3 regions of the Streptomyces sp. NPDC005728 genome follow, and region 2 is predicted to be linked to each of the others. Evidence: riboswitches for the same ligand, from Rfam matches in the RefSeq annotation. Region 2 holds a riboswitch; each other region holds the start of a gene.

Region 1 (10,200 bases), on a different contig from region 2:
GAGAACCTGCCTGCTGAGCAGGAGCACGCGCACGGCGCCGTGAGCGTCGCGGACGAGGAGAACCCGTTCGCGGACCCGGGGCTGCCGCCTCACGAGCACCGGATCCAGGACATCGACGAGCGGGCCGCCAAGCGGTCCGAGCGCGTCGTCGCCCTGCTGTTCACGGTGTCGATGCTGGCCACCGTCGGCTTCATCGCCGCGTACGTGGCCGTCCCGAGCGACAAGTCGATCTTCGTCTTCCCGCTCGGGCACATCAGCGCGCTGAACTTTGCGCTCGGTCTGACGCTCGGCACGGCGCTGTTCTGCATCGGCGCGGGCGCGGTCCACTGGGCCCGCACCCTGATGTCCGACGTCGAGGTCGCCGACGAGCGTCACGCCATCGCGGCCTCTCCCGAGGTCCGTGCGAAGGTCCACGCGGACTTCAAGCAGGGCGCCAAGGAGTCGGCGCTCGGCCGGCGCAAGCTGATCCGCAACACGATGTTCGGCGCGCTCACCCTGGTGCCGCTCTCCGGCGTCGTCCTGCTGCGTGACCTCGGCCCGCTGCCCGGAACCTCGCTCCGCCACACCCTGTGGGCCAAGGGCAAGCTGCTCGTCAACATGAACACGAACCAGCCGCTGCGTCCCGAGGACGTCGCTGTCGGTTCGCTGACCTTCGCCAAGCCCGAGGGCCTGGAAGAGGCCGACGAGAGCTTCCAGAACGAGATCGCCAAGGCCGCCCTGATGATCATCCGGCTCCAGCCGGACAACATCAAGGACAAGCGCGAGCTGGAGTGGTCGCACGAGGGCGTCGTCGCGTTCTCGAAGATCTGCACCCACGTCGGCTGCCCGATCTCCCTGTACGAGCAGCAGACGCACCACGTGCTGTGCCCGTGCCACCAGTCCACCTTCGACCTCTCCGACGGCGCCCGAGTGATCTTCGGCCCCGCCGGTCACGCCCTGCCGCAGCTCCGCATCGGCGTGAACGACGAGGGTTACCTCCAGGCGCTCGGCGACTTCGAGGAGCCCGTCGGTCCTGCATTCTGGGAGCGCGGATGAGCACTACACCGAACGAAGAGTCTCGCTCTCGCGAGAAGGCACCGGCCGGCGAGCGGATCGCCGACTGGGCGGACGGCCGGCTCGGGATCTACTCCCTGGCCAAGTCCAACATGCGCAAGATCTTCCCCGACCACTGGTCGTTCATGTTGGGCGAAGTCTGCTTGTACAGCTTCCTCATCATCATCCTGACCGGTGTCTACCTGACGCTGTTCTTCCACCCGTCGATGAACGAGGTGGAGTACCACGGCAGCTACGTCCCGCTCCAGGGACAGCTGATGTCCGAGGCGTTCAGCTCGACCCTGCACATCTCCTTCGACGTGCGCGGTGGCCTGCTCATCCGGCAGATCCACCACTGGGCCGCGCTGATCTTCCTCGCCGGCATGTTCGTGCACATGATGCGCGTGTTCTTCACCGGCGCGTTCCGCAAGCCGCGTGAGATCAACTGGCTGTTCGGCTTCCTGCTGTTCGTCCTCGGCATGTTCACCGGCTTCACCGGTTACTCGCTCCCGGACGACCTGCTCTCCGGCACCGGTGTCCGCTTCACCGAGGGCGCGATCCTGTCGATGCCGATCGTCGGCACGTACATCTCGTTCTTCCTCTTCGGCGGCGAGTTCCCCGGCCACGACTTCGTCGCCCGGTTCTACTCGATCCACATCCTGCTGCTGCCGGGCATCATGCTCGGCCTGGTGGTGGGCCACCTGATCCTGGTCTTCTACCACAAGCACACGCAGTTCGCGGGCCCCGGAAAGAGCGAGAAGAACGTCGTCGGCATGCCGCTGCTGCCGGTGTACATGGCCAAGGCCGGAGGCTTCTTCTTCCTGGTCTTCGGCGTGATCGCGGCCATCGCCGCGGTGACCCAGATCAACCCGATCTGGGCCATGGGCCCCTACCGGCCCGACCAGGTCTCCACCGGCGCCCAGCCCGACTGGTACATGGGCTTCGCCGAGGGTCTGGTCCGCTACATGCCGGGCTGGGAGATCAACTTCTGGGGTCACACGCTGGTCCTGGGCGTGTTCATCCCGCTGGTGCTCTTCGGCCTGGTGCTGATGGCGATCGCGGTCTACCCGTTCATCGAGTCCTGGGTCACCGGCGACAAGAGCGAGCACCACATCCTGGACCGCCCGCGCAACGCCCCGACCCGCACCGCGTTCGGCGTCGCCTGGGTCACCGTGTACATGGTCGGCCTGGTGGGCGGTGGCAACGACCTCATCGCCACCCACTTCCACCTGTCCATCAACGACGTCACCTGGTTCGTCCGGATCGCCTTCTTCGCCGGACCGGTCATCGCGTTCATCGCCACCAAGCGGATCTGCCTCGGCCTGCAGCGCCGCGACCGCGACAAGGTGCTGCACGGTCGCGAGACCGGCATCATCAAGCGCCTGCCGCACGGTGAGTTCATCGAGGTCCACGAGTCGCTCAGCCAGGAGCAGCTGCACACCCTCACGGCTCACCACCAGTACGAGCCGGCCGAGATCGGCCCGGCGGTCGACGAGAACGGTGTCGAGCGCAAGGTGAAGACGGCGGAGAAGCTGCGCGTCAAGCTCAGCGACGCCTACTACGGCGACGACAACCAGATCCCGAAGCCCACGGTCGACGAGTACAAGGAGATCACGAGCGGCCACGGCCACCACTGATCCCCGCGTCGCCACGCCACGGTCGAAGGGCCCCGTCCGGCTTACGGACGGGGCCCTTCGCCGTGTCCCGGGCTGGATAGGGTGGGACCACACTGTTCTTCTACGACACCCAGGAGCGGCTATGAACGCTGTGACCCCCGCTGGAGGCGACACCGCGGCGGGCCGTTCCTGGCCCGCCCTGCTGAACGGGCTGCTGGAGGGCCGGGACCTGTCCGCCGACGACACGGCCTGGGCGATGGACCTGATCATGAGCGGGGAGGCGACCGACGCGCAGATCGCCGGGTTCATGGTGGCGCTGCGCTCCAAGGGCGAGACGGTGGAGGAGATCACCGGCCTCGTGCGGACCATGTACGAGCACGCGAACGTGATCGAGGTGCCGGGACCTGCCGTCGACATCGTCGGCACCGGCGGCGACGGCGCCAAGACGGTGAACATCTCCACGATGTCGTCCATCGTGGTCGCCGGCACGGGAGCGAAGGTCGTCAAGCACGGCAATCGCGCCGCGTCCTCCGCCTCCGGGTCCTCCGACGTCCTGGAGAAGCTCGGCATCAATCTGAACCTGACCCCGCAGCGGGTCGCCGAGGTCGCCGACGAGGCGGGCATCACCATCTGCTTCGCGGTGAAGTTCCACCCGTCGCTGCGTCATGTCGCCGCGGCGCGCGGCCAGTTGGGGATCCGTACGACCTTCAATGTCCTCGGTCCGCTGACCAATCCGGCCAAGGTGCGGGCCCAGGCCGTCGGGGTCGCCGACCCGCGCATGGCGCCGATCGTGGCCGGGGTCCTCGCCGAGCGCGGCAACTCCGCCCTGGTCTTCCGCGGCGACGACGGCCTGGACGAGCTGACGACCACCTCCACCTCCCGAGTGTGGGTGGTCCGGGACGGCAAGGTCGCCGAGGAGCGCTTCGACCCGCGGGACGTCGGCATCGACCTCGTACCCGTGGAGGCCCTGCGCGGCGCCGACGCCTCGTACAACGCGGAGGTGGCGCGGCGCGTGCTGGACGGGGAGAAGGGGCCCGTCCGGGATGCGGTGCTGCTGAACTCTGCGGCCGCCCTGGTGGCCCTCGACCCGACCGAGGCCCCGCTGGCCGAGCAGCTCCGGGCCGGCATGGCCAAGGCCGCGGAGTCGATCGACTCGGGCGCGGCCAAGCGGACCCTGGAGCGCTGGGTGACGGCCAGCAACACCTGACACTCACGCCGTGTGACGCAGGGCGCAGTCCAGGATCCGGACTGCGCCTTGCGCGGCGAAGATCGTGTGGCAGGATGTCGTACCAGGTCATGAGTGACAGTCAACAGGCCCCGGCCGGCTGTCCGGCAACCCTCCGTCCGTGGCGGGGTGCCCCGGGTGAAGACCAGGCCGTGGGCAGCGAGGTCTACGGCAAGCGCGGACCCCTCGCACACCAGGGGTCCTGGTCGTCGAGGGAGCCTTCCGTGAGCAAGCGAATGCGATAGGGCGTAGAGCCCCGCCTCCGCATCCCCCTTTTCACCTTCCTCCGTGCTTGAGCCACGCCTGCTCGCACGGTGGTTCCGCCTTGCCTCTCACGGGAGTTCACCATGTCCGTCTCCACCGCTGCCGCCGACCAGACCGTTTGCCGTGACATTTCGGGGGCGCTGCCCGTTCTGGGCCGGGATGTCACCGTCCCGCTCGTCACCGGCGGTGAGGTCACCTACGCCGCGCTCGACTACGCGGCCAGCGCCCCCGCCCTCCAGCGCGTCTGGGACGACGTGGCGGCCTACGCGCCGTACTACGGCAGCGTCCACCGCGGCGCCGGCTACCTCTCCCAGCTCTCCACCGACCTGTTCGAGAACGCCCGCAGGACCGTCGCCGAGTTCCTCGACTGCCGTGCGGCCGACCAGGTGGTCTTCACCCGGTCGACCACGGACTCCCTGAACCTGCTCGCCCGCGCGCTCCCCGCCGACTGCCAGGTCTTCGTCTTCGAGACCGAGCACCACGCCTCCCTGCTGCCCTGGCAGGACGCCCGGGTCACCTGCCTCGACGCGCCGCGCACCCCGCGGCAGGCCGTCGAGACCCTGGAGCGGGCCCTCGCCGGCCGCGACCCGTACGGCCCGGCCCTGGTCTGCGTCACCGGCGCCTCGAACGTCACCGGCGAGCTGTGGCCGGTGCGCGAGCTGGCCGCGGCGGCCCACGCGCACGGCGCCCGGATCGTCCTGGACGCCGCCCAACTGGCGCCGCACCACCCGGTGTCGGTCCAGGACCTGGACGTCGACTGGGTCGCCTTCTCCGGCCACAAGCTCTACGCCCCCTTCGGCTCCGGCGTCCTGGCCGGCCGCGCCGACTGGCTGGTCGCGGCCGAGCCGTACCTCGCGGGCGGCGGCGCCAGCCGCAGGGTCAGCCGGCGCGAGGACGGGGGAGTGGCCGTCGAGTGGCACGAGACGGCCGCCCGCCACGAGGCCGGCTCCCCGAACGTCATCGGCGCCTACTCCATCGCCTCCGCCTGCAAGGCGCTGACGGAGGCCGGTTTCGACACCCTCGTGGCCCGCGAGCAGCACCTGATCTCCAAGGTCCGCGAGGGCCTGGCCGAGGTGCCCGAGGTCCGGATCCTCTCCCTCTTCGGTGACGACGCGCCGCGTGTCGGCGTCATCTCCTTCGTCGTGGACGGCTGGAACAGCTCCCACTTCGCCGCCGCCCTCTCCGCCGAGTACGGCATCGGCGTCCGCGACGGCCTGTTCTGCGCCCACCCGCTGGTGCGCACCCTGCTGGGCTCCGACCCCCAGACCCAGGGCGAGTGCGGCGCCCCCGAGGCCGCGCCCGGTGAGAAGTCCCTGAACGCCATCCGGGTCAGCTTCGGCGCAGGGACCCCGGACGAGCACGTGGAGCGCTTCGTGAAGGCCGTGCGGGAACTGGTGACCGAGGGCGCGAAGTGGACGTACCGCACAGAGGAAGGGCGCTGCGTCCCCGCTGTCTGACCGGAGAGTGCCTAGGAGGCGGCGTTCACGAGTCGAGACCGATCGCGAACGCCGCCTCCAGGTCGTGCTGGGAGTACGTGCGGAACGCGACGTGCGTGTCGGTCGCCTCCACGCCGGGGATCTTGCTGATCCGGCCGGGGATGACGTCGGCGAGGTCCTCGTGCCGGCTCACCCGGACCATGGCGATCAGGTCGTAGGTGCCGGTGACCGAGAAGACCTCGCTGACGCTCTCCAGTGAAGCGATCTGCTCGGCGATCTCGGGGATCCGGTCCACGCTGGTCTTGATCAGGACGATCGCGGTGATCACGACGGGTTCTCTCCCTCGGGTGCCGGAGCCGGTGCGGACTTCACTCTAGTCCCACGTCCGTAGCGCACCCACGCGTAGCCGAAGCCGAGGCCGAAGCCGACCAGGTGGGCGAGGTAGGCCACCCCGGGGCCCTCGCCGGCACGGCCCGCCGCGAGCCACTGGAGGGCTGCCCAGAAGGGCAGCACGACCCAGGCCGGGAAGCGCATCGGCAGGAAGAACAGGAACGGGAGGAGACTGGTCACGCGGGCACGGGGAAACAGGAAGAGGAATGCTCCGAGCACCGCCGAGATCGCCCCGGAGGCGCCCACCAGCGACTGCTCGGACGTGGCGTTGGCGGCCGCGTAGCCCAGCAGGGCCAGGTAGCCGCAGCCGACGTAGAACAGGGTGAACTCCACCCTGCCCATCCGTTCCTCGGTCATCAGCCCGAAGACGAAGAGGAAGAGCATGTTGCCGAGCAGATGCACCCAGCTGCCGTGCACGAACAGGGCGGTGGCCGGGGCCAGGACCTCCCGGGCGGGCGCGTCGAACAGGTCCGCCGGAACCACTCCCCAGTGCCGGAAGTACGCGCGCTGCGCTGCCGGCAGCGTGTCCACGGAGCCGTATGCCGGAGTGAGCCCGGAGGCCGGGCCCAGAACGAAGATCACGGAGCACAGGGCGATGAGGGTGTACGTCATCGGTGCGGAGGTGCCTCTGACCGCCCTGAGTGTTCGGGCGGCCGCGGTGCTCCAGGTGGTGATCATGACTACAGAGCATGACGTAAGGGGACGCAACCTGACAGACCGCCTCGCCGCCACGGCCTGTCCGGCGGATCGGGTCGGAGGGAATCGACGGCGCCTTATCGGTGCAGGTGAGCGGGGTAGGGTGCGTGCATCTGCAAGGCGGAGGAGGGCGGCGACGCGATGGGGGTCCCCCCGTGCGAGCGCAGCCGAGCGTGCGGGAGTCGGCGAGTGACGGCGACGCGGCTGGGGGTACCCCCTCCGGGGGAGCGCGTGCCGTACCCCGCGTCTCCGGCAGGATCCGCCGGACAGGCCCTGCGGACGGGCGGGCGGCGAGTACCCGCCAGGCCGTAGGGTTACGAGCCACACGCGTCGAGCAGCGGCGCGGACCGACCGAGAAGGAAGCGAACAGTCACGATGACGGTTCCCCTGCCGACCGCCACGACACGATGGCGCTGCACCCTCTGCGGCAACCTCACCCGCTTCGACGTCTCCCGCTCGTCGAAGGTCGTCGAGTACGTCCACCTCGACCTCGCCGGTGAGCCGACGGTCGAGGAGCGCGAGGTGGTCAGTGAGACCATCGAGTCGGTCCGCTGCCGCTGGTGCAACGCGGTGGACCAGGTGGAACTCGTGGACAGGCCGGGTGCCGGCTCCTGAGCGGAGCGGGCCCCGTACAGGTATTGGGGTGTGACGGATGGTGGAGACCGCAGGCGGGGGGCCGGGCGACGGCACCGCCGAGGTGCTTGACCGTCCGCTGCCCGACGGTGTGCGCCGGCGGGTGGTGCAGATCGTCTCGGACGGCTTCGGCGGCCTGACCGTCGCGGAACTGCCCGCCCAGCTGAGGCAGTACGCCCGGTTCGCCCCGAACCGCCGGGCCAAGTTCGCCGGGAACGCGATGGCGGCCGCCGTGGAGACCGACGCGCTCTTCCGGCAGCGGATCGGGGAGAAGTTCAGAGAGGCGCAGCCGGAACTCTCCGGCGCCCTCGACTCCGGCTCGCCGCCCCCGGCCGCGGACCCGCTCGACGTGGCGGCCGCGGCCTATGTACTGCGTCCGGCGGGCTGGGTGAAGCTGGTCGCCGCGGCCGGCGAGGAGGCCCAGCGCGCGGATGCCGAGCGGGCCGACGAGGAGAGCCGGGCCGAACTGGAGCGGCTGCGTGAGGCGCTGGCCCAGGCCCGGGAGCAGACCCGGACCGAGACCGAACGGCTGCGCACCGAGCTGGAGTCGGCGAAGAAGGAAGCGGAATCGCTTCACCGTAAGCTCCGTGCCGCGCTCAGCGACGTCAAGCGCGGGGAGGCCGCGCTGCGCAAGGTCCACGGCGAGATCGAGGCCGTGCGCGCCGAGACGCAGGCGCAGGTGTCGGCCGCGGAGAGCGAGTCGCGGCGGGTCAAGGCGCGTCTGGGCGAGGCCGAGGCCGCTCTGGAGGCCACCCGCCGGGCGGCCCGCGAGGGGCGCAGCGTCGAGGACATGCGGGTACGGCTGCTGCTCGACACGCTGCTGGACGCCACCCAAGGGCTGCGGCGCGAACTCGCCCTGCCGCCGGTCTCCGTGCGCCCGGCAGAGACCGTGGACGCGGTCGAACCGGGACGAATGACCCCGAAGGACATCGCGACCCGGGCCCTGTCCGAGAACGATCCGGCCATTCTCGACCAGTTGCTCGCGCTGCCGCAGGCGCATCTGGTGGTCGACGGCTACAACGTCACCAAGACCGGCTATCCGCAGATGCCGCTGGAGAAGCAGCGGCTCAGGCTACTGGGCCAGCTCTCGGCGCTGGCCGCGCAGACCGGCGCCGAGGTGACGTGTGTCTTCGACGGGGCCGAACTGGCCGCGCCGGTGCTGCTCGCGCCGCCGCGCGGTGTGCGGGTGCTGTTCTCCAAGCCGGGGGTCACGGCGGACGAGCTGATCCGCCAGCTGGTGCGCGCGGAGCCGCCGGGCCGCCCGGTCATCGTCGCCTCGACCGACCGAGAGGTGGCCGACGGGGTCGCCCGGGCCGGTGCCCGACCTGTCGCGTCTGCGGTACTTCTGAAGCGGCTGTCCTGAAGGTCCAATACACATACGCAATGCCCGAATTGGAACGACTCTCGCGCAACGTAGGGTCAATCGCACCTCACTGCACGTGAGTTATGTGCAAAGAATGCATTGCGTCACAGGTTTTTTTGCCGCGAGGATTTGAACTGATCACAAGTGGGTCACTAGGGTCTGGGCTCGAACCTCCGAACGGGTGATCACTCACAAGAAGGAGTTCGTCCTCAGTGGCGTCCCATCGTCGACCCAAGCAGCCGAGCCGCACGCGTGTGACCGTGCTGACCACCGCAGCCGCCGCTGCCGTCGCGCTGAGCGCGAACGCCGCCAACGCCGCGCCGAGCGAGAAGCTCGGCAAGGACGAGGTCAAGGCGAAGGTCGACAAGCTCTACGAGCAGGCGGAGCAGGCCACCGAGAAGTACAACGGGGCCAAGGAGAAGCAGCAGAAGCTGCAGAAGGAAATCTCCACCATCCAGGACAACGTCGCCCGCGGTCAGCAGGAGCTCAACAAGCTCCGTGACGGCCTGGGTTCGCTGGCCACCGCCCAGTACCGCTCCGGCGGCATAGACGCCTCGGTCCAGCTCTTCCTGTCCTCCAACCCGGACGACTTCCTCGACAAGGCCTCCACGCTCGACCAGTTGAGCAGCCAGCAGGTCGAGGGCCTGAAGAAGATTCAGGACAAACAGCGCGAACTCGCCCAGGAGCGGGCAGAGGCCACCGAGAAGCTCAAGGACCTCGCCTCCACCCGCACCGAGCTGGGCAAGAAGAAGAAGGAAGTCCAGGGCAAGCTCGCCGAGGCACAGAAGCTGCTCAACACGCTCACCGCCAAGGAGAAGGCCGCGCTCGCCGCCGAGCAGGCGCGGGCCAACCGCTCCTCCACCGAGCGCGTGGACCTGGGCGACGACGGCTCCGCCTCCGGCCGTGCCGCCGCGGCCTTCGCCGCCGCCCAGAACCAGCTCGGCAAGCCGTACGTCTACGGCGCCACCGGCCCCTCCTCCTTCGACTGCTCGGGCCTGACCTCCTACGCCTACGCGCAGGCCGGCGTCTCCATACCGCGCACCTCCGAGGCCCAGGCCGGTATCGGCACCCGCCTGACCCAGAGCCAGCTCCAGGTCGGCGACCTCGTCTTCTTCTACGGAGACCTCCACCACGTCGGCCTCTACGCCGGCAACGGCCAGGTGCTGCACGCCCCGCACACCGGCGCCGTGGTCCGCTACGAGGCGATCGGCAACATGCCGTTCCAGTTCGGCGTCCGGGTCTGATCAACCCCGCGACACCGACTCGGGGGCGCCCGAACGGGCGAATTCCGATCAACCGAAACTGACTCCACGCCCCGCCCATGACCTGCGTCAGGGGCGGGGCGTCACGTTTGTGCAGCCCCCGAGATCGTCGGGCGCAGTCCTTCCGCACGGCTACTGTCTGCCGCGTTTCCCCGGCGCAGGGGCCTCCCCGTCCCCGGCGCCGGGGAGGCTGTCTCTGTCCGCCAGCAGAAGGACTGCCGTGGGGTCCCATCGCCGCCTTGCACCGTCCGGGTTCAACCGGGGCGCCGCCGCCCTGTGCGTG
Region 2 (10,200 bases):
CTCCCGCAGCACGGCGTCCGATGCGGCCTCCTCCAGCCCGTCGGGCGGGCAGTCCCACTCCCGCCCGCCGCCGACGGGCCGCAGCTGCACGCAGCCGCCGACCCGCCCCATGACCTCGCCGATCCGCCCGTCCCGCAGATCCACGGCGTAGACGGGAGTACGGCTCACGCGTCAGCACCCCCGGCCCGGAGAGCGGCTGCCAGGCGCGAGGCGACGCCCAGGTTGCAGCGGCCCAGGCAGACCAGCGCGTACGGGTGGCCGTGCGCGCCGGACACCGGGTCGACCCGCAGCGAGGGCAGGATGATCCCCACGCCGTGCAGGGCCGCGCGCAGCCGCTCGACAGCCTCGTCCGCCGACCGGGCGGGCCGCTCGTCCGCGGTCGTTTCCTTCATTTCCATTGCGCCATTTCCTCCACGGTGAGTGTTCGCGTTCACCACACAGCGTGGCCACCACGCCTCTAACCTGGCCAGACACGGCGCCCCAACAACCTCGTCTGTCGGACCGGGAGAGGCACATGGCAGGACCGAAGGATCTGGACCCGTCGTCGTCACCGCGCGCCCTACTGGGAGCGGAACTCCGGCACGCACGCGAGAAGGCCGGCCTGAGCCAGGAAGAACTGGGCCAACGGCTGTTCGTGAGCGGTTCGTTCATCGGGCAGCTGGAGGCGGGGACTCGGCGGATGCAGCAGGAGTTCGCGCGGATGCTGGATGAGGTCCTGGAGACGGGGGGCTTCTTCACGCGGAACTGCAAGGCGGCGGCAAAGTCGAAGTATCCGGTGCCCTACGAGGTGGTGTCGGAGTCGGAGGCTCCAGCCACTGCGATCAGGCAATACGCCCCGCTCCTGATCCCCGGGCTACTGCAGACAGCCGCGTACGCACGGGCCGTGAACCGCGCGTACGACCCGACGACGCCGGAGGAGACTATCGATGAGTGGGTGACCGGCCGGATGGAGCGAACCCGCCTGCTCGACCACCCAACAAAGCCGCTGTTGTGGACCGTGCTTGACGAGGCGGCCTTGCGCCGGCTGACCGGTGGCCGGGCGGTGATGGCGGAAGCCCTGCGCCACATCGTCGGCCTGGCCCGCCGGAACCGGGTCATCGTGCAGGTGCAGCCGCTCAGCGCGGGCGCGCACTCGGCGATGCAGGGTTGCCTCAAGCTAATGGAGTACGAGGACGCCCCTCCGCAGGTGCATTTCGAGGGGGTGCACAGTTGGCGACTGGAGGACGACCCTGCCACCGTCGCCCAGGTGAGGTTCACCTTCGACCTCCTCGTGGCCTCTGCACTCTCACAAGAGAAGTCCCTGGCCCTGATAGAGGCGTTGGCGGAGGATTACGCCCATGAGGAACATCCCTGACTGCGACCTGAACACGGCCGTTTGGCACAAGTCGAGCTACAGCGGGGGCGGCGGTGGCAACGACTGCCTGGAAGTCGCCGGCGGCCACCCCACCCTCGTCCCCGTCCGCGACTCCAAGGCCCCCCACGGCCCGAAGCTCGTGTTCCGGGCGGAGGCCTGGTCGGCGTTCGTCGGAAACCTCAGAAGCCTCGGCGCTTGAGCCTCGGGCACCGAGCCCCGAGCCCTCTTTGCATGGAATGGGTGGAGGGTTCAACCCACCCTCCCACCCCGCGAGTTGACTTGCCGCGACCGACTTGCGACAGACAGTCACGGACCTCTAACGTCCCGCATAACGAACAGCCCCCGCCAGGTGCGCCAACACCTGCGGGGGCTTGACCAACGAGACCGGACGAGGACCCGATCCCGTGGCTGAAGCCAACTTTAGTGCTGCCCCCCTGCCCGCGCACGCGACCCCGCACCCGATGGCCAATCCGGGTTACGGCAAGCGCTCCGCACCGGACCAACTCCCCCGTACCAACCACGACTTCGCGCACTTACCCGCCCGCGAAGCCGCCATCGCCGCGTACCTCGACCGCCTCCCCGACGGCGCCGACATCTCCGTGAAGACGCTGGCCAAACAGCTCCCGTACGGTCAGTGCGCACTCCGCACAGCCCTCAACCGCCTCCAGGCAGCCGGGCACTTACGGCGAGGTAGGGAGCGGCTGGAGACGGAAGGCGGCGGCTCGCGCTGGATCACCCGATCGTGGTGGACCCGTACCGCGCGTGACGACACCTGGTGGGCAGCCTTCACGCGCGGCGACGTACCGGAGGACCCACCCGAACGGCCCCGCCCCACCCGCTCCCGCGCCCACATCCTCCTCGCCGCCCTGGGTCGTACGGCCCCGGTGCTGTCCCTCTCCGCCGCCGACTGCGCCGCGCTCGCCCCGCTGGCGGAGGAGTGGTTCGCACGCGGGGCCACCGAGAAGACCCTCCTGGCCGCGCTGACCGCAGGCCTGCCCACGCCCGTCCATAGTCCGGCGGCCCTGCTCCGCCGACGCCTGACCGACAAACTCCCGCCGGAACCACCCGCCCCGTGCCCGCCCCGCCGGGTCCTGGAGTGCGCGGAGTGCGGAGTACCGGGGCGCCCGGAAGCACTGCCGGGGGGCTTGTGCGGCGGCTGCCGGGGCGAACGCGCTCCCGCGCACCCCCGCACGCCTCTGCCCGCTCCCGCAGTCCATGCCCGCGTGGGCGAGATCCGGGCTGCGATGTCCCTACGACGACGAGAGAGGACACCCGCATGACCGCTCCTACGGTCCGACGACACCATCCCGGGGCACGATGGGGGAGAGGAGGCGAAGCCATGACCCCCAGCACCGCTGAACGCCCGCAGATGTCCGCCGAGGACTTCGAGGAACTCGCCGGCGCGGCCCCGGAGAACGTGCACCTCGAATTCGTCGACGGGCGGGTCCGCACCAAGGACCCGCTCAGCGTCGAAGACTTCGAGGAGCTGGAGCGCCGGGCGCCGGAGACCGTCCGCCTCGAGTACATCAACGGAAAACTAGAGGTCAAGGCGATGCCGGACGGCAACCACCGGGAGATCCTGGTCTGGCTGCAGGAGCAATGCATGCAGCACCGCCCTGAGCTCCGTGTCTACGGCGAGTCTGGTGTGAGGACCGAGGCGTATCGCAAGGGCCGCGCCCGCACGGATGCGGCCGTCGCTCCCAAGGGCCACTTCACGGGACACGGCGAGTGGTCGGGCTCCGACGGCATTTTCATGGCCGTAGAGATCACCTCCCACGACAGGGACACGCACCAACGTGACCGCGTCGACAAGCCCGTCGGCTATGCGGCGGTCGGCATCCCCGTCTATCTCCTCATCGACCGCGACAACAGCACAGTCGTCGTGTACAGCGAGCCGAAGAACGGCCGCTATCAGCGGTCCCCGTCCTACCCCTGGGGAGCCACCGTCGTGCTCCCCTCCCCCGTCGACGTCATCCTCGACACACAGGAACTCAAGGACTACGCCGACTGAGCCTCACGAAGCGCCCGAGGGCGGCACCCCCAGCCAGAAGCTGGAAGCACCGCCCTCGGTCCGAAGGACAGGCGATCAACCGTCAGGTCGATCAGAAGTCCATGTCACCGCCCGGCATGCCGCCCGGAGCGGCCGCGGCGGCCTTCTCCGGCTTGTCGGCGATGACGGCCTCGGTGGTGAGGAACAGCGCGGCGATGGAGGCGGCGTTCTGCAGGGCAGAGCGCGTCACCTTCGCCGGGTCGATGATGCCCTCGGCGATCATGTCGACGTACTCGCCGGTGGCGGCGTTCAGACCGTGGCCGACGGCCAGGTTGCGCACCTTCTCCACGACGACGCCACCCTCGAGACCACCGTTGACGGCGATCTGCTTCAGCGGGGCCTCGAGCGCGAGCTTCACGGCGTTGGCGCCGGTCGCCTCGTCACCCTCCAGGTCCAGCTTCTCGAAGACCGAGGAGGCCTGCAGCAGGGCCACGCCACCACCGGCGACGATGCCCTCCTCGACGGCGGCCTTCGCGTTGCGGACGGCGTCCTCGATGCGGTGCTTGCGCTCCTTGAGCTCCACCTCGGTGGCGGCACCGGCCTTGATGACCGCGACACCGCCGGCGAGCTTCGCCAGGCGCTCCTGCAGCTTCTCGCGGTCGTAGTCCGAGTCGCTGTTCTCGATCTCGGCGCGGATCTGGTTGACCCGGCCGCCCACCTGCTCCGAGGAGCCGGCGCCGTCGACGATGGTGGTCTCGTCCTTGGTGATGACGACCTTGCGGGCGCGGCCCAGGAGGTCCAGGGTCGCGTTCTCCAGCTTGAGGCCGACCTCCTCGGAGATGACCTCGCCGCCCGTGAGGATGGCGATGTCGCCGAGCATGGCCTTGCGGCGGTCACCGAAGCCCGGGGCCTTGACGGCGACGGACTTGAAGGTGCCGCGGATCTTGTTGACGACCAGGGTCGACAGGGCCTCGCCCTCGACGTCCTCGGCGATGATCAGCAGCGGCTTGCCCGACTGCATGACCTTCTCCAGCAGCGGGAGCAGGTCCTTGACCGAGCCGATCTTGGAGTTGGCGATGAGGATGTACGGGTCCTCGAGGGACGCCTCCATCCGCTCCATGTCGGTGGCGAAGTAGGCGGAGATGTAACCCTTGTCGAAGCGCATGCCCTCGGTGAGCTCGAGCTCCAGACCGAAGGTGTTGCTCTCCTCGACGGTGATGACGCCTTCCTTGCCGACCTTGTCCATGGCCTCGGCGATCAGCTCGCCGATCTGGGTGTCGGCGGCGGAGATGGACGCCGTGGAGGCGATCTGCTCCTTGGTCTCGACGTCCTTCGCCTGCTCCAGCAGGGCGGCGGAGACGGCCTCGACGGCCTTCTCGATACCGCGCTTCAGGGCCATCGGGTTGGCACCGGCGGCGACGTTGCGCAGGCCTTCCTTGACGAGGGCCTGGGCGAGCACGGTCGCGGTGGTCGTACCGTCACCGGCGACGTCGTCCGTCTTCTTGGCGACTTCCTTGACCAGCTCGGCGCCGATCTTCTCGTACGGGTCCTCGAGCTCGATCTCCTTGGCGATGGAGACACCGTCGTTGGTGATCGTGGGGGCGCCCCACTTCTTCTCGAGGACGACGTTGCGGCCCTTGGGGCCGAGCGTCACCTTCACGGCGTCCGCGAGCTGGTTCATGCCGCGCTCGAGGCCGCGCCGCGCCTCCTCGTCGAACGCGATGATCTTGGCCATGTGAAGTGGTCCCTCCAGGACTGGGGGTGATTCCTTCGGACCGCGCCCGCGCCCGCGACGGACGGCTCGCCGACCTGTGGTTCCTTGCCCCACCTGGCCTGCGGGCCTCACCGACCCGGTCCTTCTTTGTCACTCTCACCTTCAGAGTGCTAACGCCAATGATTAGCACTCGGCATGGTCGAGTGCAAGCGCCTTCGAGGAACAGCCTGGGGCGAACGGGACGAAGGGCCCACGCCCCGGTGACGGGGTGCGGGCCCTTCGGCAACAAGAAACGTTCAGGCGCTGAGGCGAACCATGTCGGCCTGCGGGCCCTTCTGGCCCTGCGAGATCTCGAACTCCACCCGCTGGCCCTCTTCCAGGGTGCGGTAGCCGTCCATCTGAATGGCGCTGTAGTGGACGAAGACGTCCGCACCACCGTCGACCGCGATGAAGCCGTACCCCTTCTCCGCGTTGAACCACTTGACGGTGCCCTGAGCCATGCCTAACTCCCCTATTACTGGCCCTTGCACAGATCCACACTTCGCGGACCCGGGTCAGACCTCACCCCCCATTGGTCGGGGGCGTGCGCCGGAACGCGTCGACCGCGGCTGAATGTATCTGTCCAACTGCCGTCTGCAACAGGTCAATCGGACGAGAATTCTGGACGAGCCCGGTCCGGAATCTGCCGAGAATTCGTGCGAATTCAGGGCAAGTCGGGCTACACAAAAGGCGCAAAAGCCGCATACAACCCGTGCACTTTGGCTACTTCTTATCGGGCGTACGACATGATTCCGAGGTCTACGACCCGCAGACCCGGAACGCGTTCCCCAACTGTACCGCGCTCAATCACACAGAATTGCCCCCTCCGCTTCTCTCACGGAGGGGGCAATCTGTTGAACAATCGGTAACCTGGGTTACCGAAGGTAATGATCGGTCATTCTGTCAGCCGCCGGCGACGGCCGGAATGATGGAGACACCGGCACCTTCCGGGGTCGCGGTCTCCAGGCCCTGCTCGAAGCGGACGTCGTCGTCGTTGACGTACACATTGACGAAGCGGCGCAGCTTGCCCTGGTCGTCCAGCACCCGGGCGGCGATCCCGGTGTGGTTCTTCTCCAGGTCCTCGATGACCTCGGCGAGGGTCGCGCCGTCGGCGGCGACCTCGGCCTGTCCGCCGGTGTAGGTGCGCAGGATGGTGGGGATGCGAACGGTCACGCTCATGCGAGGCCAGCCTCTCGGAAGGAGTCCAGGGTCGGGCGGATGGTGGCGGTGAGGCCGGTGCCGGCCACCGCGTCCAGCGTCTTGAGGCCGTCGCCGGTGTTGAGGACGACCGTGGTGAGCGACGGGTCCAGGACACCGTTCTCGATGAGCTTCTTCGCCACGCCGACAGTCACTCCGCCGGCGGTCTCCGCGAAGATGCCCTCGGTCCGGGCCAGCAGCTTGATCGCGTCCACGACCTGCTCGTCGGTCACGTCCTCCACCGCACCGCCGGTACGCCGGGCGATGTCGAGGACGTACGGGCCGTCGGCCGGGTTGCCGATGGCGAGGGACTTGGCGATGGTGTTCGGCTTCTGCGGGCGGACCACGTCGTGGCCGGCCTTGAAGGCCGTCGACACCGGCGAGCAGCCCTCGGCCTGCGCGCCGAAGATCTTGTAGGGCCGGTCCTCGACGAGCCCGAGCTTGATCAGCTCCTGCAGCCCCTTGTCGATCTTCGTCAGCTGGGAGCCGGAGGCGATCGGGACCACGATCTGGTCCGGCAGCCGCCAGCCGAGCTGCTCGCAGATCTCGTACGCCAGGGTCTTGGAGCCCTCCGCGTAGTACGGCCGCAGGTTGACGTTGACGAAGCCCCAGCCCTCGCCGGCCGGGTCACCGATCAGCTCGGAGCAGAAACGGTTCACGTCGTCGTAGTTGCCCTGGATGCCGACCAGTTCCCCGCCGTACACCGCGGCCATGACGACCTTGCCCTGCTCCAGGTCGTGCGGGATGAACACGCAGGAGCGGAAGCCGGCGCGGGCCGCGGCGGCGCCGACGGCGCCGGCCAGGTTGCCGGTCGAGGAGCAGGAGAGCGTGGTGAAGCCGAAGGCGCGCGCGGCCTCCAGTGCCTGGGCCACCACCCGGTCCTTGAAGGAGTGCGTCGGGTTGCCGGAGTCGTCCTTCACGTACAGCCCGCCGGTGACGCCCAGCTCGCGCGCCAGGTTGTCGGCCTTGACGAGCTGGGTCCAGCCCGGGTTGATGTTGGGCTTGCCGGCCACGTCGGCGGGGACGGGCAGCAGCGGCGCGTAACGCCAGATGTTCGCGGGACCGGCCTCGATGCGCTTACGCAGCTCTTCGGCGTCGTAGGCGGAGAAGTCGTACGCGATCTCCAGCGGGCCGAAACACTCCTCGCAGGCGAACACGGGCCCGAGGGGAACCCGGTGGCCGCACTCGCGACAGCTCAGGGCTGCGGCGGGACCGAGGTCGACGGCGGGATTGCTGGTGCTTGCAACTGTCTGCACAGCCATGGAGGCGAGGCCCTTTCTCCTCATCTTCCTCACGACGCATCTCGCCGTGAGACGGATTTGGCACCTTCCCTAGCCGGGAGCCTCGCCACGTCAACGTGACAAGACCGGCTGGAGGGTTGCCGGGGCTTCAACGGGCCGTATCCCTCTGCCCCTCTGGATGAGCGGTATTCGGTTGTCAACGCGTCTTGACCCCTCGACATGCGATGGTCATCGGCGTTGTTCAAGACTGTAACCGAAGGCCAGGACAGTTGAGATAGTCGTCCGAACCGCGAGATGGATCACACGGTCACCCCCTGTGATCACGACAGTGAGGAGCCGCAGACCGTGCTGGAAGAAGTCGAACACTGGCTGACCACCCGCTCCTGGTCCGCGACCGACCGTCCGCTCCACCGGATACTCGCCGCCAAGCAGCGCACGGGTCAGTCCGTCTCCGTCGTCCTGCCCGCGCTGAACGAGGAGGAGACCGTCGGCGACATCGTCGCGGTCATCCGCCACGACCTCATGCAGCAGGTCCCACTGGTCGACGAGATCGTCGTCGTCGACTCCGGGTCCACCGACCGCACCTCTATGGTCGCCGCCGCCGCGGGCGCGCGGGTCGTCCACCGCGACGACATCCTCCCGCGCATCCCGGCCGTCCCCGGCAAGGGCGAGGTGCTGTGGCGCTCCCTGCTGGTGACCAGCGGCGACATCATCTGTTTCATCGACGCCGACCTGAAGGACTTCTCCTCCGACTTCGTCTCCGGGATCGTCGGCCCGCTGCTCACCGAACCGGGCGTCGACCTGGTCAAGGCGATGTACGACCGTCCGCTCGCCGGCTATGAGGAGGTGTACGCCGAAGGAGCTCCGCAGAAGGGCGGTGGCGGGCGACGGGTGGGACAGGGCGGCCGGGTCACGGAACTCGTGGCCCGCCCGCTGCTGAACCTGCACTGGCCGCAGCTGGCCGGATTCGTGCAGCCGCTGGGCGGCGAGTACGCGGCCCGCCGCTCGCTGCTGGAACAGCTGCCGTTCCCGGTGGGCTACGGCGTGGAGCTGGGCATGCTGGTCGACGCCCTGCACCTCGTCGGCCTGGACGCCCTCGCCCAGGTCGACGTCGGGGTGCGCAAGCACCGCCACCAGGACGGGCAGGCCCTCGGCCGCATGGCCGCGGCGATCTACCGCACGGCCCAGCTGAGGCTCGCCCGCGGCCACCTCGTCCGGCCCTCCCTCACCCAGTTCGAGCGCGGTGAGGACGGGTTCGAGCCGCGCACCTATTCGGTGGACACCGAGGAGCGGCCGCCGATGGCGGAGATCGCGGAGTACGCGGCGCGCCGGGTGGCGTGAGGGGCGCACGAAAACGGCTGTATACAGCCCCCTTCCGGGGCGGACCGTACGTTTGAGCGTTTCGGGGCCGGGCTAGGTTGAGGCGTATGGCTTCCACCCACGGTGCTGAGGTGCTGGTCGCGTCCAATCGCGGCCCGGTTTCGTACGAGGTCCTCGAGAACGGCTCGCTGCACGCCCGACGGGGCGGCGGCGGGCTGGTCTCGGGTCTGTCGGCCATCGGGCCGGACACGGACGCGGTGTGGGTGTGCGCCGCGCTGGGCGACGGCGACCGGGAGGCGGTACGGCGCGCGGGCGGCGGCCTGCTGCCGGCCGAGGAGACCGGCGGGCAGCGGGTGCGGATGCTCGGCATCGACGCGACCGTGTTCTCCGACGCGTACAACGGCATCGCCAACTCGGTGCTGTGGTTCGTCCACCACATGCTGTACCAGACGCCGCTGGAGCCGATCTTCGACGCGGAGTTCCGGCGGCAGTGGGCGTCGTACGAGGCGTACAACCGCGCCTTCGCCGAGGCGCTGGCGGAAGAGGCGGCGGACGGCGCCGCGGTACTCATCCAGGACTACCACCTGGCCCTCGCCCCCCGGATGCTCCGGCAGCTCCGCCCCGACCTGCGCATCGGCCATTTCTCGCACACCCCGTGGGCCCCGCCGGACTACTTCCGCCTGCTGCCCGACGACATCGCGGCCGAGCTGCTGAGCGGCATCCTGGGTGCGGACCGGGCCGCGTTCCTGACCCGGCGGTGGGCGGACGCGTTCACCGACTGCTGTCACACGGTGCTGGGTCCCGGCATCCCGTCCGGAACCCGGATCGGGGTGCACGGGCTGGGGGCGGACGCGGACTTCCTGCGGGAGCGGGCGCACCGGGCGGACGTGACCGAGCGGATGGCCGTGCTGCGGGAGGAGATCGGCGAGGGGCGCCGGACGATCGTCCGGGTGGACCGCACCGAACTGTCCAAGAACATCGTGCGCGGCCTGCTGGCGTACCGGCAGCTGCTGGAGGACCACCCCGAGTGGCGCGAACGGGTGGTCCATGTGGCCTTCGCCTATCCGTCCCGGCAGGACCTGGCCGTCTACCGCGACTACACGGCGGAGGTGCAGCGGGTCGCGGAGACGATCAACTCCGTGTACGGGACCGCGGGTTGGACCCCCGTCGTGCTGCACGTCAAGGACGACTTCGCGCGCTCCCTGGCCGCGTACCGGCTCGCGGACGTCGCCCTGGTCAACCCGATCCGGGACGGCATGAACCTGGTCGCCAAGGAGGTACCGGTCGTCTCCGACGAGGGGTGCGCGCTGGTGCTGTCCCGGGAGGCCGGGGCGTACGAGGAGCT
Region 3 (10,200 bases), on a different contig from region 2:
TTGAAGGTGGAGTTGATGGTGCCGGTCAGGCCCAGCCGGTCGGTGACCGCGGCCAGCGCAGCCAGCACGGTGAAGGTGTCGGGGCGGCCGACGACGTCCAGGTCGTATATTTTCCCGCCCTGTTCGCGCAGCCGCAGCCCCTCGGCGAGGAACAGGAAGTCGAACTTGGCGCGTTCGGCGGTGCGGGCGAAGTGCGCGAAGGAGCTGAACTCGATGTGGCTGCCGGCGGCCGGGTCGCTCCACACGGTGGTGTTGTTGACGCCGGGGAAGTGGGCGGCCAGGTGGATCTGCTTCAGCGGCTTGCTCATGATCGTGCGTTCCTCCAGCTCAGGCGTCGGCTGTGGCGTAGCGGTTGGCGGGGCGGGCGAGACCGAGCAGGCCGCGCAGGGTGCCGGACTCGTAGGCGTGCCGGAACAGGCCCCGGCGCTGCAGTTCGGGCACGAGTTGCCGGGTGATCCGGGGCAGATCGTGGCCGAGTACGGCGGGTCGCAGCCGGAAACCGGTGAGGCCGCTCTCCCTGAACTCCTCCAGCAGGTCGGCGAGTTGCGCGGGCGTGCCGGCGAAGATCCGGGCGTCGCTGGTGTACGGCTCCCCCGCGAGGGCGTCGAGGCGTTCGCGGCGGGCCGCGGCCTCGGCCGGGTCGTCGTCGAGGAGGACGACGAGGTCGCCGAAGACGTGCAGGGTCTGGTCGGCGCGGCCGGCCGCGGCCTGTTCGGCGCGTATCTCGGCGACGATCGCGCGGGCCTGATCGGTGTCGTGCGGGGTGACGTAGCCGATGTCGGCCTGGCGGGCGACGAGCCGGTAGGGCACGGTGTCGTGGGCCAGTGCGGTGACTACCGGCTGTCCCTGGGGCGGACGGGGCGTGATCGAGGGGCCCTTGACGTTGAAGTGGCGGCCCTCGAAGTCGATGTAGTGCAGCTTGTCCCGGTCGACGAAGCGGCCCGTGGCCGCGTCCCGGATCTCCGCATCGTCCTCCCAGCTGTCCCAGAGCCGGCGTACAGCCTCCACGTGGTCGGCCGCCTCGACGAACAGCTCGGTGACCAGCTCCTGGGCTGAGGGGCTGTCGTAGGCGTCGATCAGGGGGATCGTGCGGCGGCCGAAGTGGGCGGCCTCGTTCGGCCGGGCGGTGATCTGCACGCGCAGTCCGGCACGGCCGGCGCTCACGTAGTCGAGGGTGGCGATCGCCTTGGAGATGTGGAACGGCTCGGTGTGGGTGGCCACCACCGTCGGCACCACTCCTATGTGCCGGGTCAGCGGGGCGACGCGGGAGGCGATGAGCACGGCGTCCAGGCGGCCGCGGACCTGGTCGGTACGGTCGTCCGGTTCGAGGAAGCGGGAGGACTGCGGGCCGAGGCCGTCCTCGATGGTCACGAAGTCGAGCAGGCCGCGCTCGGCCTCGGCGACCAGGTCGGCCCAGTAGCCGGCGGTGAGCAGGTCCCGGGGCCGGGCCACCGGCTCGCGCCAGGAGGCCGGGTGCCAGCCGGTGCCGTCCAGGGCGACGGCAAGGTGCAGGGAAGGGGAGGGAGTTGACGACACGTGGGTGCCTTCCTGGATGTCCGTACTGGATGTGCGTACGAGAACACCGGCTCGCGACGACGGGGTTTCGGCGACGGGCGAGCGCGGCAGGGGGAAACCCGGGCCCTGCTACGACAGGAAGCCTCGAGTCCGGGGAGAAGTCAGCGGCGACAGAGTGCGCCGGCCACGCGCTGGAGGTCTATGTGCGGACGGGAGTGCAGGCGGACGGAGCGGTACGGCTGCGGGACGCGCAGCGGGAGTACACGGGTCACGGCCCACACCTCCGTCCGTCGGGCGCGGCGGGCCGGGTCGGCGTCCGCCTGGCGGATCTCGTCATGAGTCAGAACGCCCGGGTGGCGCCGGATGTTCCCGGACCGCGGAGCTGTGTGACCGGGCTGCAAAGCTGTGTTCCCGGGCTGCAAAGCTGTGTTCCGGGGCTGCGGAGCCGCAGGATGCGCGAGCGTCGGCGCGGGGTGAAGCCGATCGACTCGTAGAGCCGGATCGCCGGCGTGTTGTCCGCCGCGGCGTGCAGGAACGGGGTGTCCCCGCGCTCCCTGATGCGCGCGGCGACCGCGCGGACCAGCCGGGTGGCGAGCCCCCTGCCGCGGTGTTCCGGGTCGGTGCACACGGCGCTGATCTCCGTCCAGCCGGGCGGCCGCAGCCTCTCCCCGGCCAGCGCGATCAGCCGGCCCTCGTGCCGGATGCCGAGGTAGGTGCCCATCTCGACGGTCCGCTTCAGGAACGGGCCGGGCCTGGTACGGGCGACCAGGTCGAGGATCTCCGGCACGTCGGCGGGTCCTAGCCGTACCGCCTCCGGGGCGGGCTCGGCCCGCAGCGCCGTGCCGACGAGCTGGATACCCTCCCCACCGCCGATGACCTCCCACCCGTCGGGCACCTGGTCAACGGGCTTGATCCGTACTGTCGTCCCCGGCCCGACGAGTGCGTGCAGGTCGGCCCAGGCGGCCGGGTCGGCCGGGTCGGCGAGGGCCGCGTAGGCGTAGACGCCGGGCCGGTAGCGGGCCGCGCGCCCGAACCGCTCGGCCAGGTGCGCGTGGGGGCCGTCGAGGGCGGCCCAGACGGCGTTGTCCAGGACGGAGGCAGCGGGCAGGGACAGGGCTCCGCCTCCGTGGAGGTCGGTCCGGCGGGTCACGGAGGCGGGGTCCTCTCTTCACTCACCTTGCATGGCTCACTGCCGGTGTGACGACTGATCAGGAGTCGGTCAGCGGCAGCCCGGGCGGGTTGACCTCGGACTTGGCGACGGCCTCGTTGGAGAGGTTCCAGGCGGCCAGCCACTTCGCGTACTGCCCGTTCTTGATCAGGTAGTTGATGGCGTCGGCGAGCGGCTTGGCGAGACCGCTGTCCTTCTTCGCGGTGGCGGCGATCAGGCCCTGCAGGCTCGAGCCGGCGCCTGAGTACGTGCCGGCGTTGCGGGTGGCGTTGGGCGTCTTCGCCGTCTGGGTGATGTGGTAGGCGATGGTCGGGTTGGGGCCGAAGTGGGCGTCGATCTTGCCGCTGTTGAGCGCCAGGTAGGTGCCGTTGCTGTCCGGGAAGTGCTTGATGGTGAGCTTCTTGCCCGCGCTCTGCAGCTTCTTCTGCCACTCCAGGAGGATGCGCTCCTGGTTGGTGCCCGAGCCGACCTCGACGGTCTTGCCGGCGAGGTTCTCGTAGGTGCCGTCGAAGTTCCACTTGCTGGACTTCGCCACCTCGAAGGCGAGGTTGTCCTGCCGGTACGAGGCGAACTCGTAGTTCTTCTTGCGCTCCTCGGTGTCGGTGACGTTCGAGAAGGCCACGTTCACCTTGCCGCCGTCGAGCCCGACGAAGAGGTTCTCCCAGGTGAAGTTCTTGATCTCCGGCTTCAGGCCGAGGACGGCGGCGACGAGGCGGCCGAAGTCGGGCTCGGATCCGGTGATGGACTTCTGGTCGCTGCCCACGTAGACCAGGGGCGCGGACCCGGACGGCAGGGCGCCGATGCCGATGACCAGCTTGCCGCTCTTCTTCACGGAGTCGGGCAGTTCGGCGCTGATCGCCTTCACCTCGGACACCTTGAGGGCGGTCTCCTCGGCCGCGCCGTTGGACAGCTGCCCGACGCTCACGCTCCCGGAGGCGGCATCGTCGGTCCTGGTGGCGGCGTCGCTGTCACCACCGCAGGCGGCGAGCCCGGTGGCGAGGGTGGCGACGGCGGTCGCCGCGGTGATGCCGCGTATCAGGCTGCGTCGGGGAAAGTGGGTAGACATGGCCGTTCCTTGTCGCTGAGAGGGTGATGAGAGCGGTGGCGTGGGGGGAGGTCGTGGGGAGCGGTGGGTCACAGGACCTTGCTGAGGAAGTCCCTGGTCCGCTCGTGCCGAGGCTTGTCGAGGACCTCGGAGGGCGGGCCCTGTTCGACGATCCTTCCGCCGTCGATGAAGACGACCCGGTCGGCGATCTCGCGGGCGAAGCCGATCTCGTGGGTGACGATGACGAGGGTGGTGCCGGTGGACGCCAGGTCCTTGATGACGGCGAGGACCTCACCGACGAGTTCGGGGTCGAGGGCGGAGGTGGGTTCGTCGAAGAGGATGACGCCGGGGCGCAGAGCGAGGGCGCGGGCGATGGCGACGCGCTGCTGCTGGCCGCCGGACAGCTGCCGCGGGTAGGCGTCCGACTTGTCGGCGAGGCCGACCCGGCCGAGGAGTGCGCGGGCGAGTTCCTGCGCCTCGGGCTTGCCGAGCTTGCCGATGGCGGCCGGGGCGGCGGCCACGTTGTCCAGGACCGTCAGGTGCGGGAACAGGTTGAAGTTCTGGAAGACGAACCCGATCCGGCTGCGCTGGGCCAGGATGGCGCGCTCGCTCAGCTCCTTCAGCCTCCCCCTGCCCTCGGCCGGGGGGACTTCCGCCTCCCTTCGGTCGCCCTGCCGCTTCACGCCGATCAGTTCGCCGTTGACGCTGACGTAGCCGATCTCCGGCTTCTCCAGGTGGTTGATGACCCGCAGCAGCGTGGACTTACCGGAGCCGGACGGGCCCAGGACGACGGTCACCTCGCCCGGACGCACGGTCAGGTCGATGCCGTTCAGCACCCGGTGGGTGCCGTACCACTTGTGCACGTCGTGCACCTCGACGGTGGCGGCCTCGACGTCCGCCGACGGCTCGAGTGTCTTCGCGGTCATACGGCGGCCTCCCTGCGGATGCGGGCTCGCAGGTCGGTGAGACCTGTACGGAGCTGCTGCAACGGCGTCGGCGGCAGGTTGCGGCTTGCGCCCCGGGCGTAGTACCGCTCGACGTAGAACTGGATGACGGAGACGACGCTCGTCAGGATCAGGTACCAGACGGTGACGACCAGCAGCAGCGGCACGATGTCGCCGGGGTAGGTGGCGCCCATGGTCTGCGCGGTGCCGAACAGGTCGAGGAGCGAGACGTAGAAGACCAGCGACGTGCTCTTGACCAGGCCGATCAGCTGGTTGACGTAGTTCGGGGTGATCGAGCGCAGCGCCTGCGGGAAGACGATCTTCGTGAACTGGTAGCTCTTCGGCAGGCCGAGGGCGGCCGCCGCCTCGTGCTGGCCCTGGTCGACGGAGAGGATGCCGCCCCGGACGACCTCGGCCGCGTAGGCCGCCTCGTTGAGGCTGAGGCCGATGACGGCGATGACCATGTCGGTGGCGAGTTTCGACTCGTCGAAGGAGAAGAAGGCCGGCCCGAAGGGGACGCCGACGCTCAACGTCTTGTACAGGGCACTGAAGTTGTAGAGGAAGAGCAGCACCACGATCAGCGGGACGGAGCGCAGCGCCCACACGTAGGTCCAGCTGACCGCACGCAGGACCGGGGACCTCGAGAGCCGGGCCAGCGCGAGGAGGACGCCGCCGAGCAGGCCCAGCACCGCGCTGTACGCGGTCACTTCGAGGGTGATGAACAGGCCGTCGAGGATCGTCGGCCGCAGGAACCAGTACCCGAAGCGGTCCCACTGGTAGAAGGGGTTGGTCGTCAGGCCGTGGACGAACTGGGCCACGAGGACCAGGACGACGGCGGTGGCGATCCAGCGTCCGGGTCGCCTGAGCGGCAGAACTCGCTGCGCAGCGAGGGTTTTTGACGGGGCGTCGGCGGGCGGTGCCTCGGCGAGGGACACTGCGGTGCCTGGGGGTTCACTCATGGTGGGCTCCGGCGGAGTCGGACACCCCAGGGCCACGGCAGCCGTGCGCTACGGCGGCATGCTCAGCGCACGGGTGTGCGGGGGCACCGGGGGCGGGGAGGGCAACGGCACACCGCGCGGGCGGTGTTCGTCAGGGAGTGCGGGGCTGCGGGGAGGTGTCAGCCCCGACAGCGGGCGCGGCCCGGTGCGGTACACAGTGCGCTGTTCACGCGGAGCAGATCGACGGCGCGGTTGGCGACCAGCAGGTTCGCGGACGAGCGTACGCAGCCCTGAGGGCGGCGGGCGGCCGTCCTGGGAGCTGCGTACATGGCGTCACCTGTCACTGTTCCGGCCCCGCGGGGCCCTCGCGCTTACCGAAAACGTCGTCCGGTCCGGTCGTCACCTGGGGCACCCCACCGTGAGGGGAGGGTTGCCGGTCAGCGAGCCAGGGCTTGGCGCTGACGCTCATGACCGTTCTGATCGGTAAGTAAGTCAGCCGGCCGTTCGATTGTCAACGAGTGTCCGAGGGTTGGACCTTGCTCGGCCCGCTCTCACCTGCGCGAAGTGTCCGTGGCGTCCGCGGCGTGGCTCGTCCAGTCCAGGATCTGGACCGCGGCTCCGGCGGCCTCCAGGCCCTGGCAGCGGCCGTGGTGGCGTCGGGCGATGCCGTCGAGGTCGAGGTGGGCACCGAAGGCGGGGTGGGCGGCCAGCCGGCGGGCGTGGGCCCACAGCGACGGGTGGCCGGCGATGCGGTGCACGGCGGAGGCGTCGAGGTGGCAGCGGTGCACGGTGTCCAGCTGCACCAGGGTCACCCACAACTCGATGTCGGCGGCGGTGAGCCTGTCGTCGAGGAGGTACCGCTCGCCCTGCAGGTACCGCTCCAGCCTGCCCAGCGTGTCCAGCAGCACGTCGAGGGCCGCCGTCCGCTCGGCGGGGTCGGCGCCGGCCCGTCCGGCGCGCTGCGCGGCCTCCTCGATGCCCTCGGCACAGAGTCGTTCGACGGCCTCGATCTGACTCTCCGTCCCGCACGGATACAGGGAGGCACGGCCGTCCTTCGGGAAGCGGTCCAGGTCCCGCAGGATGTCGGGGGCATGGGTGCTGACGATGCGTCCGGACCAGTCGTCGCTGAGCACCGGCGCGAGGGCCGGCCCGGTGTAGTGGTGCGCGCTCGCCTCGTACAGCGGACGCAGGGCCGAGTGGCCGTCACCGGGACCGTCCGGGAGGGCGGGCAGGAAGGTGACCGGACAGCTGCCGTCGAGGCCCAGGAGGCTGTACCCGACGGCGAGGCGCAGCCCGTCGGGACAGGCCGTGGACAGATGCAGCCGGTAGCGGTGCGGCACGGCGTAGTGGCCGCTGCGCGCGTCCCGGCCGATCCGGCCCCGGAAGGCGGGCGCGGTGCGGTGGGCGGACGGGACGGCGGCGAGCGGAGTGGTGGACATGCGTCTCCCCTGGTGCGGGCGCGCACGGACGTACGCGCGGCAGATGGGTCGTCGGTCGGTGGGTGCGGGACGTGCTCGGCTCGGCGCAAGGGCGGCCCGGCCGGGCCCGGAAGGCCGGACTCAGCCCCGAGGGCTGATCGCGCTGCAGACGCGGAGCAGGTCGATGTGAAGGCGTGAGGTGAGCAGAGGTGCACGCAGCGGCGTACGGCCCGCTCGGCCGACGACCGTCCTGAGGCGCACCATGTTTCCCTACCCGTTCACTAGGATTCCCTCCCTGGAGTGTCGATCCGGCGTCGTGCGACGTCAAGAGGGTGTCCACGCCTGGGACTCCGGGCGGGCGACAGACGGGCGACGAGCGGGTTCGGGGGTCTCCTCAAAATCAGCGATATGTGACATAGTACTGCCGTGGCGAAGCTACTGACCTGCGATGTCGTGGTCGTCGGAGCCGGCATGGCGGGCGCGGCCTGTGCCCTGTACGCCGCCCGCGCCGGCCTCGACGTGAGGGTGGTGGACCGTGGCCCGGTGGCCGGCGGCACCACCGGCGCCGGCGAGGGCAACCTGCTGGTCTCCGACAAGGAGCCGGGCCCCGAGCTGGAACTCGCCCTGCTGTCGGCCCGCCTGTGGGCGGAGCTGGCCGAGGACCTGGGGCCGTCGGTCGAGTACGAGTCCAAGGGCGGTGTGGTGGTCGCGTCGACCTCCCGTGCACTGGACGCACTGACGGAGTTCGTCGCCGGCCAGCGCACCGCCGGCGTCACGGCCGAACCCGTCGGCCCGGACGAACTCGGCGAGCTGGAACCGCACTTGGCCCCCGGCATGGCGGGCGGTGTCCGCTATCCGCAGGACGCGCAGGTCATGCCCGCGCTGGCCGCCGCCCATCTGGTCCGCGTCTCCGGCGCCCGTCTGCACACGGGCCGGGCCGTGACCGGGGTGCTGCGCACGCCCCACGGCGCGGTGCTCGGCGTCCGCACCGGCCAGGGGGACATCCACGCGCCGGCGGTGGTGAACGCGGCCGGCACCTGGGGCGGTGACCTCGCCGCACTGGCGGGCGTACGCCTCCCGGTCCTCCCCCGGCGCGGCTTCGTCCTGGTCACCGAGCCGTTGCCGTGCATGGTCCGGCACAAGGTGTACGCCGCGGACTACGTGGCCGACGTGGCGAGCGACTCGGCCGCGCTCAGAACCTCGCCGGTGGTCGAGGGCACGGCCGCCGGGCCGGTCCTGATCGGGGCGACCCGTGAACGGGTCGGCTTCGACCGCTCGTTGTCGCTGCCGGCGGTCCGGGCGCTGGCGGCCGGGGCGATCGGGCTGTTCCCCTTCCTGGAGCGGGTGCGCGCGCTGCGGACGTACGCGGGTTTCCGGCCGTATCTGCCGGACCACCTCCCGGCGATCGGCCCCGATCCCCGGGTGCCCGGGCTGTATCACGCCTGCGGCCACGAGGGAGCGGGCATCGGACTGGCCACCGGCACCGGGCAGTTGATCGCCCAGGCACTGACCGGCAGGGCCGCGGACCTGGATCTCGCGCCCTTTCGCCCGGAGCGGTTCGAAACGCCTGCGGGGCCCGAAGCGATCGGAGGCAACACCCCATGAATCCACTGGAGTTGGCCGGAGCCCGGCCGGGTGCCGCGTTCACCGTCACCTTCGACGGACGGCCCGTCGGGGCGCTGCCCGGCCAGACCGTCGCGGCCGCGCTGTGGGCGGCCGGGGTGACCTCCTGGCGCAGTACGCGCGAGGCCGGCCGCCCGCGCGGGGTGTTCTGCGGGATCGGGGTGTGCTTCGACTGCCTGGTGACCGTCAACGGACGCCCGAACCAGCGGGCCTGCCTGGTCCCCGTACGGCCGGGCGATGTGATCCGCACACAGGAGGGGACGGGCCGGGACGATGACTGAGCGACCGCATCTCGCCGTCGTCGGGGCGGGTCCGGCGGGACTCGCCGGGGCGCTGGCGGCGGCCGCGCGCGGCGTGCGCGTGACCCTCCTCGACGCGGCCGAGCAGGCGGGCGGGCAGTTCTACCGGCAGCCCGCCGCCGCCCTCGGCGCCCGCCGCCCCCAGACCCTGCACCACCAGTGGCGCGCCTGGGTACGGCTACGGGACGGGCTCGACCGGCACGTCACCGCCGGACGGATCACGCATCTGACGGATCACCATGTCTGGTGCGTGGACGCCGGCTCGGGGTCGTTCGCGGTGCACGCGCTGCACGGCCCTCTGCAGGAGGAGGGCGTCACCGTCCGCGCCGACGCCGTGCTGCTCGCCACGGGCGGCTACGAGCGGGTGCTGCCCTTCCCTGGCTGGACACTCCCCGGTGTCGTCACCGCGGGCGGCGCCCAGGCCATGCTCAAGGGCGGCCTGGTGCTGCCGGGCCGCAGGGCCGTCGTCGCCGGCACCGGACCCCTGCTGCTGCCCGTGGCCACCGGACTCGCGGCGGCGGGCGCCCAGGTGGCCGCGCTGGTCGAGTCCGCCGGGTCCGGGGCCCTGCTGCGACACGCGCCGGCGCTCGCCGCGCACCCCGGGAAGCTGGCCGAAGGCGCCTGGTACGCGGGCCTGTTGCTGCGCCGGGGCGTCCGCACCCTGCCCCGGCACACCGTCGTGGAGGCACACGGCTCCGACCGGTTGGAGGCGGTCACCGTCGTCGCGCTCGACCGGAACGGGCGGCCCAGGCCCGCCGGCGCCCGCCGCATCCCCTGCGACACCCTCGCTGTGGGGCACGGCATGCTGCCGCACACCGACCTCGCCGAGACCCTCGGCTGCACCCTCTCGGGGACGGACGTCCGGGTCGACGGCGAGCAGCGCACCGATGTGCCGGGCGTCTGGGCGGCCGGCGAGACCACCGGCATCGGCGGTGCGGCTCTCGCGCTCGCCGAGGGGCACATCGCCGGCCGCTCGGTCGCCGCCCGGCTGCACGGCACCGCACCCGACCCGCGCAGATGGGCCGCGGCCGCCCGGACCCGCACCCGACTGCGGGAGTTCTACGCGGTACTCGACGCGGTGTACACCCCGCCGGCCGACTGGGCCGGCCGGATCACGGACGACACGGTGGTGTGCCGCTGCGAGGAGGTGAGCGCCGGCCAGGTCCGTACGGCCGTCGACACGCTCGGGGCCGGGGACCTGCGCACCGTGAAGCTGCTCACCCGGGCCGGGATGGGCTGGTGCCAGGGCC

What was found. Region 2 has a riboswitch for S-adenosylmethionine ahead of thrC (threonine synthase). Riboswitches for the same ligand answer to the same signal wherever they lie in the genome.
Region 1: linked by a shared signal. The riboswitch ahead of ABZ471_RS34270 (aminotransferase class V-fold PLP-dependent enzyme) and the one ahead of thrC (threonine synthase) in region 2 are both predicted to bind S-adenosylmethionine.
Region 3: linked by a shared signal. The riboswitch ahead of ABZ471_RS17445 (amino acid ABC transporter permease) and the one ahead of thrC (threonine synthase) in region 2 are both predicted to bind S-adenosylmethionine.

The regions. Positions count from the first base shown of each region.
Region 1 covers NZ_JBEXYL010000070.1:4,787-14,986, forward strand. The annotation lists gene ABZ471_RS34255 (Rieske 2Fe-2S domain-containing protein) at 1-1,035, shown strand, start outside; gene ABZ471_RS34260 (cytochrome bc complex cytochrome b subunit) at 1,032-2,669, shown strand; gene trpD (anthranilate phosphoribosyltransferase) at 2,791-3,855, shown strand; SAM riboswitch class IV at 3,941-4,057, shown strand; gene ABZ471_RS34270 (aminotransferase class V-fold PLP-dependent enzyme) at 4,221-5,594, shown strand; gene ABZ471_RS34275 (Lrp/AsnC ligand binding domain-containing protein) at 5,620-5,901, opposite strand; gene ABZ471_RS34280 (rhomboid family intramembrane serine protease) at 5,898-6,641, opposite strand; gene ABZ471_RS34285 (hypothetical protein) at 7,035-7,274, shown strand; gene ABZ471_RS34290 (NYN domain-containing protein) at 7,312-8,655, shown strand; gene ABZ471_RS34295 (NlpC/P60 family protein) at 8,868-9,899, shown strand; gene ABZ471_RS34300 (NlpC/P60 family protein) at 10,138-10,200, shown strand, end outside.
Region 2 covers NZ_JBEXYL010000003.1:33,424-43,623, reverse strand. The annotation lists gene ABZ471_RS03380 (hypothetical protein) at 1-168, opposite strand, end outside; gene ABZ471_RS03375 (hypothetical protein) at 165-398, opposite strand; gene ABZ471_RS03370 (helix-turn-helix transcriptional regulator) at 515-1,354, shown strand; gene ABZ471_RS03365 (DUF397 domain-containing protein) at 1,338-1,553, shown strand; gene ABZ471_RS03360 (hypothetical protein) at 1,816-2,634, shown strand; gene ABZ471_RS03355 (Uma2 family endonuclease) at 2,694-3,365, shown strand; gene groL (chaperonin GroEL) at 3,457-5,079, opposite strand; gene ABZ471_RS03345 (cold-shock protein) at 5,355-5,558, opposite strand; gene ABZ471_RS03340 (MoaD/ThiS family protein) at 6,001-6,276, opposite strand; gene thrC (threonine synthase) at 6,273-7,556, opposite strand; SAM riboswitch class I at 7,574-7,720, opposite strand; gene ABZ471_RS03330 (glucosyl-3-phosphoglycerate synthase) at 7,881-8,876, shown strand; gene ABZ471_RS03325 (trehalose-6-phosphate synthase) at 8,963-10,200, shown strand, end outside.
Region 3 covers NZ_JBEXYL010000022.1:74,969-85,168, reverse strand. The annotation lists gene ABZ471_RS17475 (NtaA/DmoA family FMN-dependent monooxygenase) at 1-308, opposite strand, end outside; gene ABZ471_RS17470 (LLM class flavin-dependent oxidoreductase) at 328-1,536, opposite strand; gene ABZ471_RS17465 (putative leader peptide) at 1,677-1,787, opposite strand; gene ABZ471_RS17460 (GNAT family N-acetyltransferase) at 1,856-2,665, opposite strand; gene ABZ471_RS17455 (transporter substrate-binding domain-containing protein) at 2,724-3,749, opposite strand; gene ABZ471_RS17450 (amino acid ABC transporter ATP-binding protein) at 3,818-4,654, opposite strand; gene ABZ471_RS17445 (amino acid ABC transporter permease) at 4,651-5,631, opposite strand; SAM riboswitch class IV at 5,973-6,083, opposite strand; gene ABZ471_RS17440 (glutathione S-transferase C-terminal domain-containing protein) at 6,162-7,049, opposite strand; gene ABZ471_RS17435 (putative leader peptide) at 7,170-7,292, opposite strand; gene ABZ471_RS17430 (FAD-binding oxidoreductase) at 7,455-8,633, shown strand; gene ABZ471_RS17425 ((2Fe-2S)-binding protein) at 8,630-8,932, shown strand; gene ABZ471_RS17420 (NAD(P)/FAD-dependent oxidoreductase) at 8,925-10,200, shown strand, end outside.